DNA from 2 places in the Williamsia sp. Y844 genome. Region 2 is predicted to be linked to the other one. Evidence: riboswitches for the same ligand, from Rfam matches in the RefSeq annotation. Region 2 holds a riboswitch; the other holds the start of a gene.
What was found. A riboswitch is a leader RNA that binds a small molecule or an ion and turns the genes downstream of it on or off. The one in region 2 is predicted to bind cyclic di-AMP.

Region 1 (7,315 bases), on a different contig from region 2:
CAGCAGGCCGACCAGTCCGGCGACAACAACAGCCCCCCACTAGAGTGACGCTCGAGATGAGCCTTCATATTGACGGAGCCCTGACGCCCACCAGCGATGGTTCGGCCCTGCGGCGTGCCTACAGTTGTTTTCCAACCGGCGTGGTCGCCGTATGCCATCAGGGCGACGGTGACCCGATCGGTATCGCGGCGAGTTCCTTCGCCACCGTTTCCCTCGATCCGCCACTGGTATCGCTGTGTGTGCAAAACGAGTCGACGACGTGGCCGAAGCTGCACTCCGCTGCCGTCCTCGGGGTGTCGGTGTTCGCACACGACCAGGACGCTGAGTGCAAGCAGTTGGCGGGCCCGGCGGCAAAGAGGTTCGACGGACTCAACCTCGAAACAACTGCCGACGGTGCGCTGTTCATCGGCGGCGCGGTCGCCCAACTCGCGTGCGAGATCTACAACGAGATCCCGGCAGGCGATCACAGCCTCGTACTCCTCAAGGTGCTGGCCTTGCGCGCCGACACCGACCACGAGCCGCTGGTGTTCCACGCAAGCGCCTTCCGCGCTCTACAGCGTCGCTCCTGACGGATTTTCCGTCCGACACCGCCCGGTGTCCGCCTGTGCTCACCACGCAGGTGCAGCAAACCGTAGGCTGGGGACTGTGACAGCCATCGCCCTCGGTATGCCGACCGGTCCCAACGCGCGACCGGTGACCGACACCGTGATGCCCACTTCCGGACCGATGATCGACACTTTCGGGCGGGCAGTACGGGATCTACGGGTATCGGTGACCGACCGCTGCAACCTCCGGTGCACGTACTGCATGCCGGCCGAGGGCCTCGATTGGCTCGACAGAGCCGACGTCCTCACCGCCGACGAAATCGTCCGGCTCGTCGGTGTCGCAGTCCGCGACCTGGGTATCCGCGCGGTCCGATTCACCGGTGGTGAACCGTTACTACGCAAGGATCTGACCGAGATCATCAGTGCCGTAGCAGCTCTGGAGCCTCGTCCCGAGATCGCGCTGACCACCAACGGCCTGAGTCTGGCCCGCAGCGCCGAGACTCTCGCCGCGGCCGGACTCGATCGGGTCAACGTCTCCCTCGACACCGTCGACGCGGCACGCTTCGCCTCGATCACCCGCCGTGATCGCCTCCCCGACGTCCTCGCGGGCCTGGCTGCGGCGAGCGCTGCCGGTCTACAGCCGGTCAAGGTGAACGCCGTCCTCGATCCCGACACCGGTCTCGCCGATGCGCCCGAACTCCTGCGGTTCTGCCTGGCCGAAGGATACGAGTTGCGCATCATCGAACAGATGCCATTGGACGCCGAGCATCACTGGTCACGCACGAAGATGGTCACCGCCGATCAGATACTCGACACCTTGCAAGCTGACTTCGAACTACGTCCGGACACCGCACCCAGAGGGGCCGCGCCTGCGCAGCGGTGGCTCGTCGAAGGTCACCACACCCCGGACGGCAAACCGGCCCGGGTCGGCATCATCGCCTCGGTGACACGTCCGTTCTGCGGTGACTGCGACCGGACGCGCCTGACCGCCGACGGACAGCTCCGCAACTGCCTGTTCGCCACTTCGGAGACCGACATTCGAGGTTTACTGAGATCAACTGAGAATTCAGATCAGCACATCGCCTTGCGGTGGCGAGAAGCAACCTGGGGCAAATTGCCAGGCCACGGGGTCAATGACCCAGGCTTTCTGCAGCCCTCTCGGCCCATGTCGGCGATCGGTGGCTGACATGGAGATCTGCGTCAGGTTTTTCGCTGCCGCGCAAGCCGCTGCCGGTGTCGAACAAATGGTGATACACCTCACTGACAAAGCGACTCTTGCCGATCTGGAAAATGAATTGGGCCAAGCGAATCCGCAATTGGCCGAAGTGTTGCAACGATGCTCATATCTGCATGAGTCGATAGCGGTCCGAGACCGGTCGCGCACCCTCGCCGGAGGCGACACTATTGACGTTCTCCCGCCGTTCGCGGGCGGTTGAGCAACCGGACACCCGCCCGCACATCGGGTCATTTGACCCACTTGAGCGCTTCCTCCCTTTGAATGATGCTGTGATGTTACTCACATAACGGTTAGATCACGGATCGGACACGGGACGACACTCATAGCGGTGAGCAGCAAATATGCCAAATCCGGGCCAAAAGTCCCCTCGGGATGCACAGTTGGGGCGCCTCAGATAGGCGTGTGCAAGCGCGAATTAACACGTAGCGTCTCACTCGGTCGAACTGATCGGCCACATTGCAACTGAATATTCTCGGATCGCCGCGCCCAACCTCGTCCCGCGTTCCGAGAAACTCCAAACGTAATTCAGGGACGAGGGCGGGGGACCCAAACATCTCCTGGAGATCACCGGATTCCGACGGTCGATGGCGGCAACGCCCGACACCGACGAAATCCTTGGGGTGCAGTTCCGCGCAGCGGAACCGAGCAACCTCTCGCTCGAACCCGACAGCTGACTTCGTAGGCGCGTGGAGAGAGGAAGTAAACCTTATGTCCGGACGTCATCGTCAGCCGACCAACACCGGTCGCACCGTTGCCAAGATCGCCCTCACCTCTGCCGTCATCGGCGGCGGCGCCAGCCTCGCCTTCGCAGGCGGCGGCAACGCCGGAGCGGCCACCGACTCAGAGTGGGACCGCGTCGCACAGTGTGAGTCGGGCGGCAACTGGGCCATCAACACCGGAAACGGTTACCAGGGTGGCCTGCAATTCTCCCCGAGCACCTGGACCGGCCACGGCGGCGGCGAATTCGCCCCGTCCGCAGACCAGGCCTCCAAGGAGCAGCAGATCGCTGTTGCCGAGCGGGTCCTCGCTTCGCAGGGCAAGGGCGCATGGCCCACTTGCGGCACCGGCCTGAGCGGCGCCACCGAGCGCGAAGCTCCCACCGCGGCTCCGAACCTGGAAATCCCGGCCGTGCCCGAGCTCCCGAACCTGTCACAGGCGACCGACGACATCGTCGCTCAGCTCAAGGCCACCATCGATGATCCCGCGCTGCACGACCTGCTCGATCAGGCCAACGCCCAGGGCGACCTCACCCCTGATCAGGTCGCACTGTTCAACGAGTACAAAGGCTACCTCCCCGCTTCCTGATCCACCCTCAGGAAGCCCCTAGACGAAGGACCCCACACGCGACGCGACGTCCGTGTGGGGTCCTTTTCCAAATTCAGGAGCAGGCCGGGGAGATGACCCGGCGTTACCGGGCAGACATGGAAGTAACACGCCCGTAACAATGCGTGAAGATTGCACATCTATGACGTGAACGACTGTGCAACGTTCGCGTTGCCGGGCACCGGTGCAGGCGGAAAACTCAAGTCGCACAGCCCCGCACCATATCGGCCCAGGTGCGTTTTCCGGAGGAGCCACATTGAACGCTCATCTCACTGCCGCCCATTGGGTGTATCTCGTCGGGATCATCGTCATCCTCATCACGATGGCAATGCGCAAGAACATCGTCGTACCTGCTGTAATCGCCACATTTCTGACCGCTTTCGTCTTCTCCGGCAGCATCATCACCGGTCTCGCATCGATCTTCAATGCCAGTCTTGTTGCCGCCAAAGAGCTTTTCAACATCTTCCTCATCATCGCCATGGTCACGGCAATGTTGGGCGCACTTCGTCACATGGGAGCCGACCGCCTGATGGTCGCTCCATTCAGGCGCGTGATGCGTACCGGCACAAGCAGTTTCATCGTTCTGGCGGTCGTCACCTACGTGATCTCGTTGTTCTTCTGGCCCACACCTGCGGTTCCACTCGTGGGCGCAGTGCTCATCCCGGTGGCCATCCGCGCGGGTCTGTCGCCACTGTCGGTGGGTATGGTCATCGCCATCTGCGGTCAGGGTATGGCACTGTCGTCGGACTACATCATCAAGGTCGCGCCCGGAATCTCTGCAACAAGCGCGGGTGTGGACACCGACACGGTGGCCGACAAGGCGATGATCCTCTCGCTCATCGTCGGCCTGACCGCCCTCATCATCACGTTCGTCATGCAGCGCAAACACTGGCGCTCCCCGTCACCGGACCTGCTCGTCGAATGGGAGGCCGAGGCGGACCGTGGTGCCGACGACCTGCGTGATGAGCTGGGCGAAGACGGTGGTGTCGGCGGACCGGGCTCCGAGCCCGCCGGCGGACCCGCTGGACCACGGCCGGACGGCGCAGAACCGGTGGCGATCGCGGCCACCGCCACACCCTCCACTGCGACTGCCGTCATCGAGCGCAAAACAGTCGTGGACGACCAACCGCCTGCGAAGTCGGCGATGGCTCGCACCTTCGCGATGCTGGTACCACTGGTGTATCTGGCCCTCGTGGTCTATCTCATCTTGGGGAAGGTGGGTGTCGTCCCGGCCCTGAAGGGCGGCGATGCAGCCGCCATCGTCGGAGGTATTGCCACTCTCGTGCTCTTCGCGGCCGCCGCGGTCTCCGACAAGGGCAACTTTCTCGAGACCACGTCCGAGCACCTCATCGACGGCCTGGTCTTCGCCTTCAAAGCGATGGGCATCGTGCTCCCCATCGCCGGCTTCTTCTTCATCGGAAACGCCGACTTCTCCGGCGCGATTCTCGGCTACTCCGACGACCAGGCGGGTCCGGCAATCCTGTTCGATCTGGTGAACTCCGCCCAGTCGCACCTCCCGCAGAACTCGTTCGTGACGGCGTTCGGCATCCTGTTCATCGGCATGGTCGCGGGTCTGGAGGGCTCCGGTTTCAGTGGCCTGCCGCTGACCGGTTCACTCTCCGGGGCTTTGGGTCCAGCCGTCGACATGGATCCCTCGACCCTTGCGGCGATCGGTCAGATGGGCAACATCTGGTCGGGCGGTGGCACGCTCGTTGCCTGGTCATCACTCGTCGCCGTGGCCGGATTCGCCCGCGTTCCGGTGCTCGACCTGGCCCGCAAGTGCTTCCTGCCCGTCGTCAGCGGCCTGGTCCTCTGCACGCTGTTTGCCATCTTGTTCCTCTGACACCGATCCGTCTCGAGTGCCCCGCCGCGGAGTATCCGTGGCGGGCATTCGGTGTCGACCGGTCCGCTCGTCCCCCGTCCACGCTCACCGAGGAGCCCACACACCATGCCGCCGCGCTTCCGTCTCGAACCAGCCTTCATACCCGTCATCGTCCTGACATTCGTCACCGGCATCGTCGACGCGGTCGGCTACCTCGCCCTGGATCGGGTGTTCACCGGCAACATGACCGGCAACATCGTCATCCTCGGTATGGGATTGGCCGGAGCCGACGGACTACCGATTCTCGGGCCATTGCTCGCGGTGCTGGCGTTCATGGCGGGTGCGTACGTGGCCGGCCTGCTTCTACGGGGTCACGAGAAGACCTGGCACCTGCGCCGCACCACCGGCCTGCTGGTCGCCGGGGGCAGCGCGCTCGCCGGCTGTGCCCTGGTCCTTGCCCTCGCCGACTCGCACGCCGAACCTGTCCAGATCGCGGTCGCCGCAACCACAGCGGCCGTGATGGGCTCGCAGGCGGCCGTCGCCCGGAAACTGGCAGTGACCGACATGACGACGGTGGTCGTCACCTCCACCCTCACCCAGCTCGCCGGTGAGTCGTTCATGCTGGGCAGCAGGCACAGCCTCGCAAACCGGCGGCTCGCCGCCATTCTCACGATCTTCCTCGGCGCCGTGGCCGGGGCACTGCTGCTACGCCTGCACGTGGCGGTCCCGATGGCACTGGCCGCGGTCCTGATGATCACCGCCGCGATCATCGGTCATCTCGCGGTACGGGAACAACGTCGCGAAGCAGCGGTTCCCAGCGTCTCCGCGGCCTGAATCCGGACGTGGCATCACACGAACCGGTCGGTGCAGTATGCACAGGAATGTACGAAAATGATGTGCACGATGCAGCATTCGCGGTAGTGCTCACCACCCCACGCGGTGAGAAGGTAGGGTGCGGCGCCGGCCACCCGGCCCGGGAGACTGGGATGAGGAACCGATGACCACCACTGCCGGCCCGGCCAAGACGACAAACACAGACGACGCCGGTACCCCGTTGGCCCTCTCGGCACTGCTTGCCGGGACGCTGGTCGGTACGGTCAGCAACAACATCGTCAATGTCCCACTCGCGGAAATACTTTCCGACTTCAACGCCCCTCTCGAAGACGGGGTTCTCGTCGCCGTTGGCTTCTTGCTCACCTTTGCCGCGGCAATGCCGCTCGCCGGGTATGTCGGGGACCGTTTCGGCAGGCGCCGGGTGTACTGCGGTGCCCTGCTGGCCACTGCCGTCTGCTCCGCCGGTGCTGCCACCGCGCCGAGCCTGGCCGCTCTGATCGCGTGGCGGTCACTCGGTGGTGTCGCAGCCGCCGCGTTCGCACCCGCCGTGATGGGCTTGATCGCCTGGCTATTCGGCCCGCAGCGGCGGGCCAGGGCAGTCGGCGCCTGGGCGAGCGTGAACGGGATCGGGCAGGCCGTCGGCCCGTCGATGGGCGGCCTGATCGCCGGGACATGGGGCTGGCGTTGGGTTTTCGTCCCGCTGATCCCGGTGGCGCTCATCGGATTTGCCGGCACGATGCGTTGGATACCCGCCTATCCGGGACGTGTCATGCGCCTGGATGTGACCGGCGCCATCGCGTTGACGCTGGGGGCCGGAGTCTTGGTTCTGGGCCTGACCCTGGTGCCCCAGCCGCGTGTACACGTGGCCGTCGTGCTCGGCTTGATCGGTGCGGCGGGCGCCCTACTCGGTTGGTTCATCTGGCACGCGCGCCGGGCCGCGGCACCCTTCGTCGACGTCCGGTTGGCAGCCGAATCCCGTTTCGTCCGTAGCGCCGTCGCAGCGTGCGCCCAAATGTTCTGTCTGGGTTCAGCTCTGCTGGCCGTGCCGCTCTATCTCAACGACCACGGTGAGTCCACGGCCGCGGCGGGCCTGATCCTGTTCGCCCTGCCGACGGCGATGGCCCTGCTCGGACCAGTGGTCGGGCGCACGTCCGACTCACTCGGCGCCCGCCGGATGATGAGGGCCGGGTTGTGCGTGCTGATTCTCGCCCAGGTCGCGATGGTGTTGGTGGTCTGGGGATCTGACGGCAACCGCCCGGCCATGGTCGGGGCGTTGATCACCACAGGTATCGGGATCGCGATGGTCCAGACACCGGCCGCCGCAGGGTCGACACGATCCCCCGCAGGCGCGCAGGGCACCGGACTGGGCCTGTTCAACCTCATCCGGTTCGGTGGCTCGGCACTCGGCGCCGCGTGGGTCGCCATCGCGATCGACAGCTGGTCGTATCCGGCACTCTTCGGGGTGTGTGCCATCGTGGCAGCGGCCGGTCTCGGCGCCACCTTCCTCGGGCACGATCCAGAAGACGTCGGGGCCCGGCCGGTGAAAGAACCTCA
Region 2 (7,315 bases):
AATCCGATCGAGGTCCCCCGCTGGCGGCGACTGACAAGTCGTCTCGGGGGCGGGCGAAAGGCCAACGGAGAGTTGTCGGTCGACGACTCTTCGTTGACGATCACCGCCGAGAGTTTCGACGATGCGGAGGCGGCGTCGACGACCCTTTCGGCCTCACAGTGGCGCGCCGACGAACAGTCCGTGTTGCGACACCTGCTGGTGGTGTCCGAAGATTCGGTCGAAACGGTCATCGGGTTGGCCGCGCAGGACCACTACCAACTTGTATCGGCGGACGTTCCGCACTCGGTCGAGATCGCCGCGGGACAGATCGTCGTGGCGTTGGCGCGGGTGCAATTGATCGATGCCCTCCACGTATCTCAGGAGCGCTCGCGCATGGCGGGGCTCGCGCAGCGTCACGGTGGCACAGTCATTGCCTGGCAGGTGCTGCAGCCGCGTTGAGGGCTGGTGTTGTTGCAGTGGCGGAAGCAGCCTGCCGGTTTTGTCGCAGCAGGTGCTGCAGCCGCGTTGACGGCTGGTTGTTGTTGCAGTGATGGAAGCCTAGGTGGTCGTTACGGTTGGGCAGTGGATACTCTTTTCGCGTGACCCACTCCGATGCGCAGGCCCGCAGCTGGCCTCAGGTACTTGGAGTCCTGGCCGATGGCCGGGACCTGACCGCTGACGGCGCCGAGTGGGCGATGAACGAGATCATGTCGGACAACGCGACGCCGGCGCAGATCGCCGCATTCGGTGTGGCACTGAAGATCAAGGGGCCGGTCGCCGCCGAATTGCGTGGTCTCGCCGATGCCATGCTCAGCCACTCGACGGTGGTTCCGACGTCCGTGGCCTGTGTCGACATCGTCGGCACCGGTGGTGATCGCTCGAATACCGTGAACATCTCGACGATGACAGCTGTTGTCGTCGCGGCTGCCGGTGTGCCGGTGATCAAGCACGGCAACCGGGCCGCGACCTCGAAGAGTGGTGGCGCCGATGTGCTGGAGGCGCTGGGTGTGAACATCGCGCTGACGGCCGACGGCGTCAGCCGGTGTGTTGCGGAAGCCGGTATCGGATTCTGTTTTGCCCCGGTCTTCCATCCGGCGTTGCGTTTTGCTGCCGCACCGCGCAAGGAGATCGGCATCCCCACGGTTTTCAATGTGCTGGGTCCATTGACCAATCCGGCACGTCCGACGAGCGGGCTTGTCGGTTGTGCTTTCGCCGATCTGGCGCCGGTGCTGGCACAGACCTTTGTGGAGCGTGGCGATTCAGTGCTCGTGGTCCGCGGCGACGACGGCCTCGACGAGTTCACCACCACGTCGACCTCGACGGTGTGGCAGGCATTCGACGGTACGGTGCGCAAACAGACGGTGGATCCGACGACGCTCGGGTTGGCCCGGGTGCAACTGTCGGCGCTGCAGGGCGGGGATGCCGAACACAACGCCGCCGTCGCGCGAGAGGTCTTCGCCGGCGGGACGGGACCTGTCCGGGATGCGGTGCTGCTCAACGCCGCCGGCGCACTGACCGCGTACCGTCCGCAACCCGATGTCGATCTGCACGAGCAGTTACGTCAGCACATGGCCGTGGCCGCGGCAGCAATCGATTCGGGTGCTGCCGCAGCACGGCTGGCCGATTGGGTCCGCGTCAGCAACGCCTGACCCGACTCTTGGGCGAGATCACTCGCCGCCCGGATCATTCGCCGCCAGATCACTCGCCGATGGAGAAGCCCGCGTCGACGTCGGCGCTCGAATAGCTCTTGAACGCGATATGGGTTGCGGTGTGCTTGACCCCGGGGAGCCGGCTGATGGATTCGGTGACCACGTCGGCGATCTTCTCGTGGTCGCGGACTCGGAGTTTGGCGATCAGATCGACGTCCCCTGCGCACGAATAGACCTCGGTGACACCGGGGATGTCGGCGACCGCCTGCGCGGTTTCGGGGATCTGGTGGACATCGGTCTGAATCAGGACGATCGCGGTAATCATGGATTCAGACTAGTGCCGGATCAGGTCTGATCGATATCGATGGTGCGATGTGCCGAACCGACGAGTTCCCGCCACTGCGCCCACCGTCCGGCGCCGTGTCTCGGGAGGCTGAATCCGCTTGTGGCGCAGACAATTCGAACGCCAGGACTGGTGAGCCACCGAAAGACGAGTGCGGCTTCCTCCGGCGCGGCGCCGCAGAGTGGTCCGGTCGCGGGGATCACGGTCTCGGCCGAGGCGGCGAGCAACTCGACCACCGGCATCGGAGAGACTCCGCGGACCGCGACCCCGGCGCTGGCCAGGCGCCCGTGACGGATGACGGCAAGGTCCCAGCCACCACGCCCGTCGGGTGCGGCGGCCACGAGTTCGGAGATCCTGGCAAGCGCGGCGAGGCGCTGACAGCGTTCGAGATGGGCGATGAGTTGATCGAGGCGGTCGCGCAGGCGGGCGGCGTTCTCGAACAGTTCTGCCTCGGACAGGGTGGTCAGTCGATCCAGCGCGGCCACGACGGGTGCATCGCTGCGCCCGGAGAGCAGGTCGGCCACAGCCTGCGCCCGCCGGCTGTAGGCGTCGGTGTCCACCGATTCGGCGGTCGCGCCATGGCAGCCGCCGACGATCCGCCTGCCGTCTGGCCCGACCTCACACTGATGTAGACCGTCAGCGCGCAGCGGGGTCCGGCAGGTGCGAAGTTCGCAGAGCTCGGAGATGAGGTCGGCTATGTCGTAGGCGACGGTCCGCGATCGGACCGGACCCAGAGCCACTGTCGTTGGGGTGCGGCTCACCTTCAGGCGCGGAAACGGCTCGTCGGTGAGGCAGAGCCACCAACCGCGGTGGGGGAACTTGGACCGGCGGTTGTATGGCGGGGCATGGGCGCCGAGCAGGCGCAGTTCCCGGACCCCGGCCTCGATGCGGTGCGCGCATTGCACATGATCGACGCGGGTGGCCAGATCCACCATCTCCCGGATGCGGGTGCGGGTCTCCGAGCCGGTGAAATAGCTGCGCACGCGCCGCCGCAGATCGACCGCGGTCCCTATATATAGGACTTCGTCCGACGGGCCGCGGAAAAGATAGACACCGGGCTCGGCAGGCAAGTGATCGGACAGGACTCTCTTGCTGCGGGTCGCTGCCGAGATCCCGGGGAGGTAGTCGCGCAATTCTCTATATGTATGGATGCCCTGGTTGCCGACCCGCTCGAACAAGCGGTGAAGTACCTCCACTGTGGCGCGGGCGTCGTCGAGTGCTCGGTGGGTGGGGCGGGTCTGTACGGCGAACAATGCGGCGAGGGCGGAGAGTTTCACCGTGGGCGCCTCCTCGCGGGTCAACACCCGTCTGGCGAGCTTCACGGTGCACAGCACCCGGTTGAAGTTCCACGGATGACCGAGTTCGGTGGCGGCAGCGCGAAGGAAGCCGACGTCGAATCGTGCGTTGTGCGCCACGATCACCGAATCCTGAGCGAATTCCAGGAATGCCGGGAGCACCTGGTCGATGGTCGGTGCCCGGTAGACCATCGCTTCGGTGATCCCGGTCAACCGGACGATATGCGGGGGAATGCCGCGTTGGGGATCGACGAGCGTCGCAAAGTCGCCGAGTATCTCGCCGCCGCGGATCTTGACCGCACCGATCTCGGTGATGCGATCGTCGGTGGGACTGCCGCCAGTGGTCTCGAGGTCGACAACAACAAAGGTTGTCTCCCGCAGAGGTTGGTCGTCCGGATGCGCCAGAGTCGGGTCGTCAAACGACATCTGAGCCCCAACAGCCTCATCAACACCACTCATAACACTCACGTCGCGAACACTAGTTCGAGCCTCCGACAACGTTGAGATGTTTCCGGCCGCAGGGGGCGGGGTAAAAGATCCGGGATGTCTTGTCGGATGGTGCCGCTAGCGTCGCGATCGATGTAACAAAAGCCGGCTCATCTCGGCTCCGGGTAAACCCTGAGGGCCCCTGAGATCGAGATGAGTGGCCCAATGAGACGGAGATCACATTGCTCATCGAATGCAGCACCTGCCCGGGTCGTCCAGTTGAGTGTGACGGCTGCATGATGACGGTTTTCATGGGTCCCGTAGGGGTCCGGAGCAGCGAGGATGCGGAAGTTCGCTGTGATGAATTCGTTATTGATCACGAGGCCCGCCTCGAGGATGCAGTGGCGATGTTCCGCGCCGCGGGCATGCTCGCGAAGTCTGACACTCACGATCATCGCGTAAGGCCCGGCGCAGGTGGGGGCCACTTTTCGGGGCAGAATCAGCCCCAATTGTGGGCTGTGTAACACGACACGCCGGGGGACCTCTGTCGTCCTTCCGGTGGACATTCGTCGCCACGGTTTCGTAACCTTTCTGAGACCTTGCGAAAGCGTTCACTCCATCCGGAGCGAATCGTGAGGTCGCCGCTTAATCACCAACACGGTGAACCGGGGAACCATCTGATGCAGACCACAAGTCCGCATTTGGGGTGAATCCCATCGAACCCTGAGGTCTCAACGACTTTGCGGGTTCACCGGGTAGGGCCATCTTCCGGCCCGAATCCGACAGCTAACTCGGTCAGCGGATAGGGAAGAAACAAGGAGATCTCGCTTCGTGGCGAAACATCGTTTGAACAAAGAAAGCCGTGGGGCCAAGAGTGCCCGCGGTGCACTCATTGCCGGTTCGATCACACTCGGCACCCTGGGTATCGCCGCAGCGCCTGCCTTTGCCGCACCGGTGACAGTTCCCGGTGTCGGAACTTTCGACATCCCGGGTGTGACCCCGGAAATGATTCCGAATGAGCTGAAGCCGGAGAACCTTCTCCCCGGCGTCGCCGCTGCACCCGCACCCGTCAAGGCTGCCGGTCAGGTCGCTGCGGACGCCGCAGTCAGCAAGATCGGTTCGCCGTACGTCTACGGCGCAGCCGGCCCCAGTGCTTTCGATTGCTCGGGTCTCGTCTACTGGGCGCATCAGCAGGCCGGTCAGACCATTCCTCGTGACAGCTACGGCCAGCTCGGCGGAGGCACCAGCGTCAGCGCTGCGGACGCCCAGCCCGGCGACGTCGTGATCTACAACGGTGGCGGCCACGCCGGCATCTACATCGGTGGCGGTGAAGTTGTGCACTCTTCCACCGAGGGTGTGCCCGTCGCGCGTATGGCTATCAACGGTCAGTCGATCGTGGACATCCGCCACTACTGAGCAACCAGAACTGAATAGGCCATCGGGCGGGTCCGCATCCTTGCGGTCCCGCCCGACGGCATCCGGCCACCGGTGCGGCGGGTGAGGTCTGGCGATTCACATCGTCGGCCCATGCGCGCTGTGTAGCCTGGCCGGGTTGGTCAATTGCAGTGCAAGGGGATTGGTCGTCGGGTGACCGTCGACCAGAGTTGTGAACGTCGGTTAACGAGGAGTTGTCAAAGTCGTGGTGCGTGAGGGATATGCCGCCGTGATGCGGACTGCCGTTGCCGGAGTGGTCGTGGCGTTGGCGGTCACGCTGGGCGCCGGTGCGCAGGCAAGTGCCGAGCCTGCCCCGCAGAGCCCCGACGTGATGCTCGCCGATTACACGAAACTCGGGCGTGAAGCCGAGCAGGCCACCGAGGCGATCCACACGGCCACCATCGAACTGGGCAAGCAGCGCGAGGCCGTTGCGACGGCGACCAAGGACACCGAGGCGGCCGTGGCCAACCTCGCGGCACTCGACGAGCAGGCCGAAGGTCTCCAGGGCGCAGTTGATGCGCTCGTCACCGCCAGTTACAAGGGTGCGCGGGTCAACCGTCTCTACGCGGTGCTGGTCAGTGATTCGCCGCAGTCGCTCCTCGATCAGATGGCCGGCCTGGAGATGATCTCGCGGCAGACCGTCGAGGACGTCAAGAGGTTCACGACCGCGAAGACCAAGGCAGAGAATGCCGAGAAGGCCGCGTCTGATGCCAAGCTCAAGGCCGAAGCCGCCGTGGCCACCGCGGAGAAGACCAGCGCCGACCTGCAGGCCCAGCAGAGTGAGCGCGTCTTCAAGGCGACCGAGATCCGGGCCATGTATCAGGCACTCACCGGCAAGCAGCTCGCCGAACTCGCCGGTGGGAGCGTCGACTTCGACCCGAAGCTGCTGCCGGCGGGCACCGCCCCTGAAGTGGTCGCGGTCCGTGCGGCGATGACCCGGGTCGGCGATCCGTACGTCTGGGGCGCCACCGGCCCCGACCAGTTCGATTGCTCGGGACTGATGGTCTGGGCATATAAGCAGGCCGGTAAGACGTTGCCGCGGTCGAGCCAGGCCCAATTGGCCGGTGGAACCCAGGTATCCCGCGACGACATGCGTCCAGGCGATCTGATCATCTACTACCCCGACGCAACCCACGTGGGCATGTACATCGGCAACGGGTACGTGATCCACGCGTCGACCTTCGGTGTGCCCGTGGCGGTTGTCCCGGTCGACAAGGGCGGCCCGTTCAACTCTGCCCGTCGGTACTGACCATCTCGGTGCGCAAGGGATTGGCTGCCCTCGCTCCACGGACCCGCCGGATCATCTGGGTGGTCGTTGCTGTGGTGCTTGTCGCTGTTGTGGCGGTCGCGGCCACCGTCATTTTCCGTGACTCATCCCAGGATTCGGTATCAGATCCCGCCGCACCCGCTGCGCGTCCGGCAAATCCGTATGAGCAGGCGCGAACGCTCGGGGTCACCTTGACCCTGCAGGCCTATACCGATGCGTTGCGCAATGCCGAACCGGCCGCGGCGCTGGCACAACTCGACCCGTCCGCCGACCTCGCCCTGCGCACCCAGGCCGAGCTCAGTGCCGCCGGCGTCGGCGATCTGCCGTTGACGACCTTCGAGTACCGGCTGTCCGAGCGTCGCGATTTCGAACGGATGGTGCCTGCGCAGATCCAGGAAACACTCGACGCCGCAGGCAGTGTCGATTCCTGGGTCGCACCGGTCCAGCTGCGATATGCCTACGCGGGTATCGACGCCAAGGCCGTGGTGGTGGACATCCCGATGGTCATGGCCCAATATCCCGACGGCTGGCGGATTGTCGCCGAAGCCGCACCACTGTTCGGCGAGCCCCCGGCGCCGGGTCAGGTGTGGCAGTTCCCGGATCCCGGTTCCCAGCAGGTCGCAACCGATCCCGGCGAGTCGCTGGTACTCACCAACGGCAGCGACCGCCGATTCACCGAAGAGATTGCGCGGCAGCTTCCGGCCGCGGTCACTGCGGTGAGCCGGTTCTGGGGGACGAAGTGGCCGCAGAGTGCCGGGGTGGTCGCCGCGGCGACCGACGACGAGTTCCGTTCGCTGACAGGGGCATCTCCCGGCGATGCCGACGCCGCTGCCGCGGTCACGGTGTTCTCCGGGATCGACCGACCGGACGGGGCCGCGCCGACCGCCATCGGCCAGCGCGTGGTGTTCACTCCGCAAGCAGC

Region 1: another riboswitch for cyclic di-AMP. It lies ahead of AC1TQG_RS21765 (transglycosylase family protein); the one in region 2 lies ahead of AC1TQG_RS27140 (C40 family peptidase).

The regions. Positions count from the first base shown of each region.
Region 1 covers NZ_JBXCJB010000004.1:119,224-126,538, forward strand. Annotated here, with positions in the region: gene AC1TQG_RS21745 (hypothetical protein) at 1-48, shown strand, start outside; gene AC1TQG_RS21750 (flavin reductase family protein) at 57-569, shown strand; gene moaA (GTP 3',8-cyclase MoaA) at 646-1,731, shown strand; gene AC1TQG_RS21760 (MoaD/ThiS family protein) at 1,733-1,981, shown strand; cyclic di-AMP (ydaO/yuaA leader) riboswitch at 2,285-2,483, shown strand; gene AC1TQG_RS21765 (transglycosylase family protein) at 2,491-3,087, shown strand; gene AC1TQG_RS21770 (TRAP transporter large permease) at 3,362-4,948, shown strand; gene AC1TQG_RS21775 (YoaK family protein) at 5,054-5,761, shown strand; gene AC1TQG_RS21780 (MFS transporter) at 5,925-7,315, shown strand, end outside; gene AC1TQG_RS21785 (PucR family transcriptional regulator) at 7,313-7,315, opposite strand, start outside.
Region 2 covers NZ_JBXCJB010000006.1:92,432-99,746, forward strand. Annotated here, with positions in the region: gene AC1TQG_RS27120 (hypothetical protein) at 1-438, shown strand, start outside; gene trpD (anthranilate phosphoribosyltransferase) at 579-1,628, shown strand; gene AC1TQG_RS27130 (Lrp/AsnC family transcriptional regulator) at 1,678-1,953, opposite strand; gene AC1TQG_RS27135 (DEDD exonuclease domain-containing protein) at 1,974-3,725, opposite strand; cyclic di-AMP (ydaO/yuaA leader) riboswitch at 4,325-4,508, shown strand; gene AC1TQG_RS27140 (C40 family peptidase) at 4,524-5,108, shown strand; gene AC1TQG_RS27145 (C40 family peptidase) at 5,359-6,375, shown strand; gene AC1TQG_RS27150 (hypothetical protein) at 6,384-7,315, shown strand, end outside.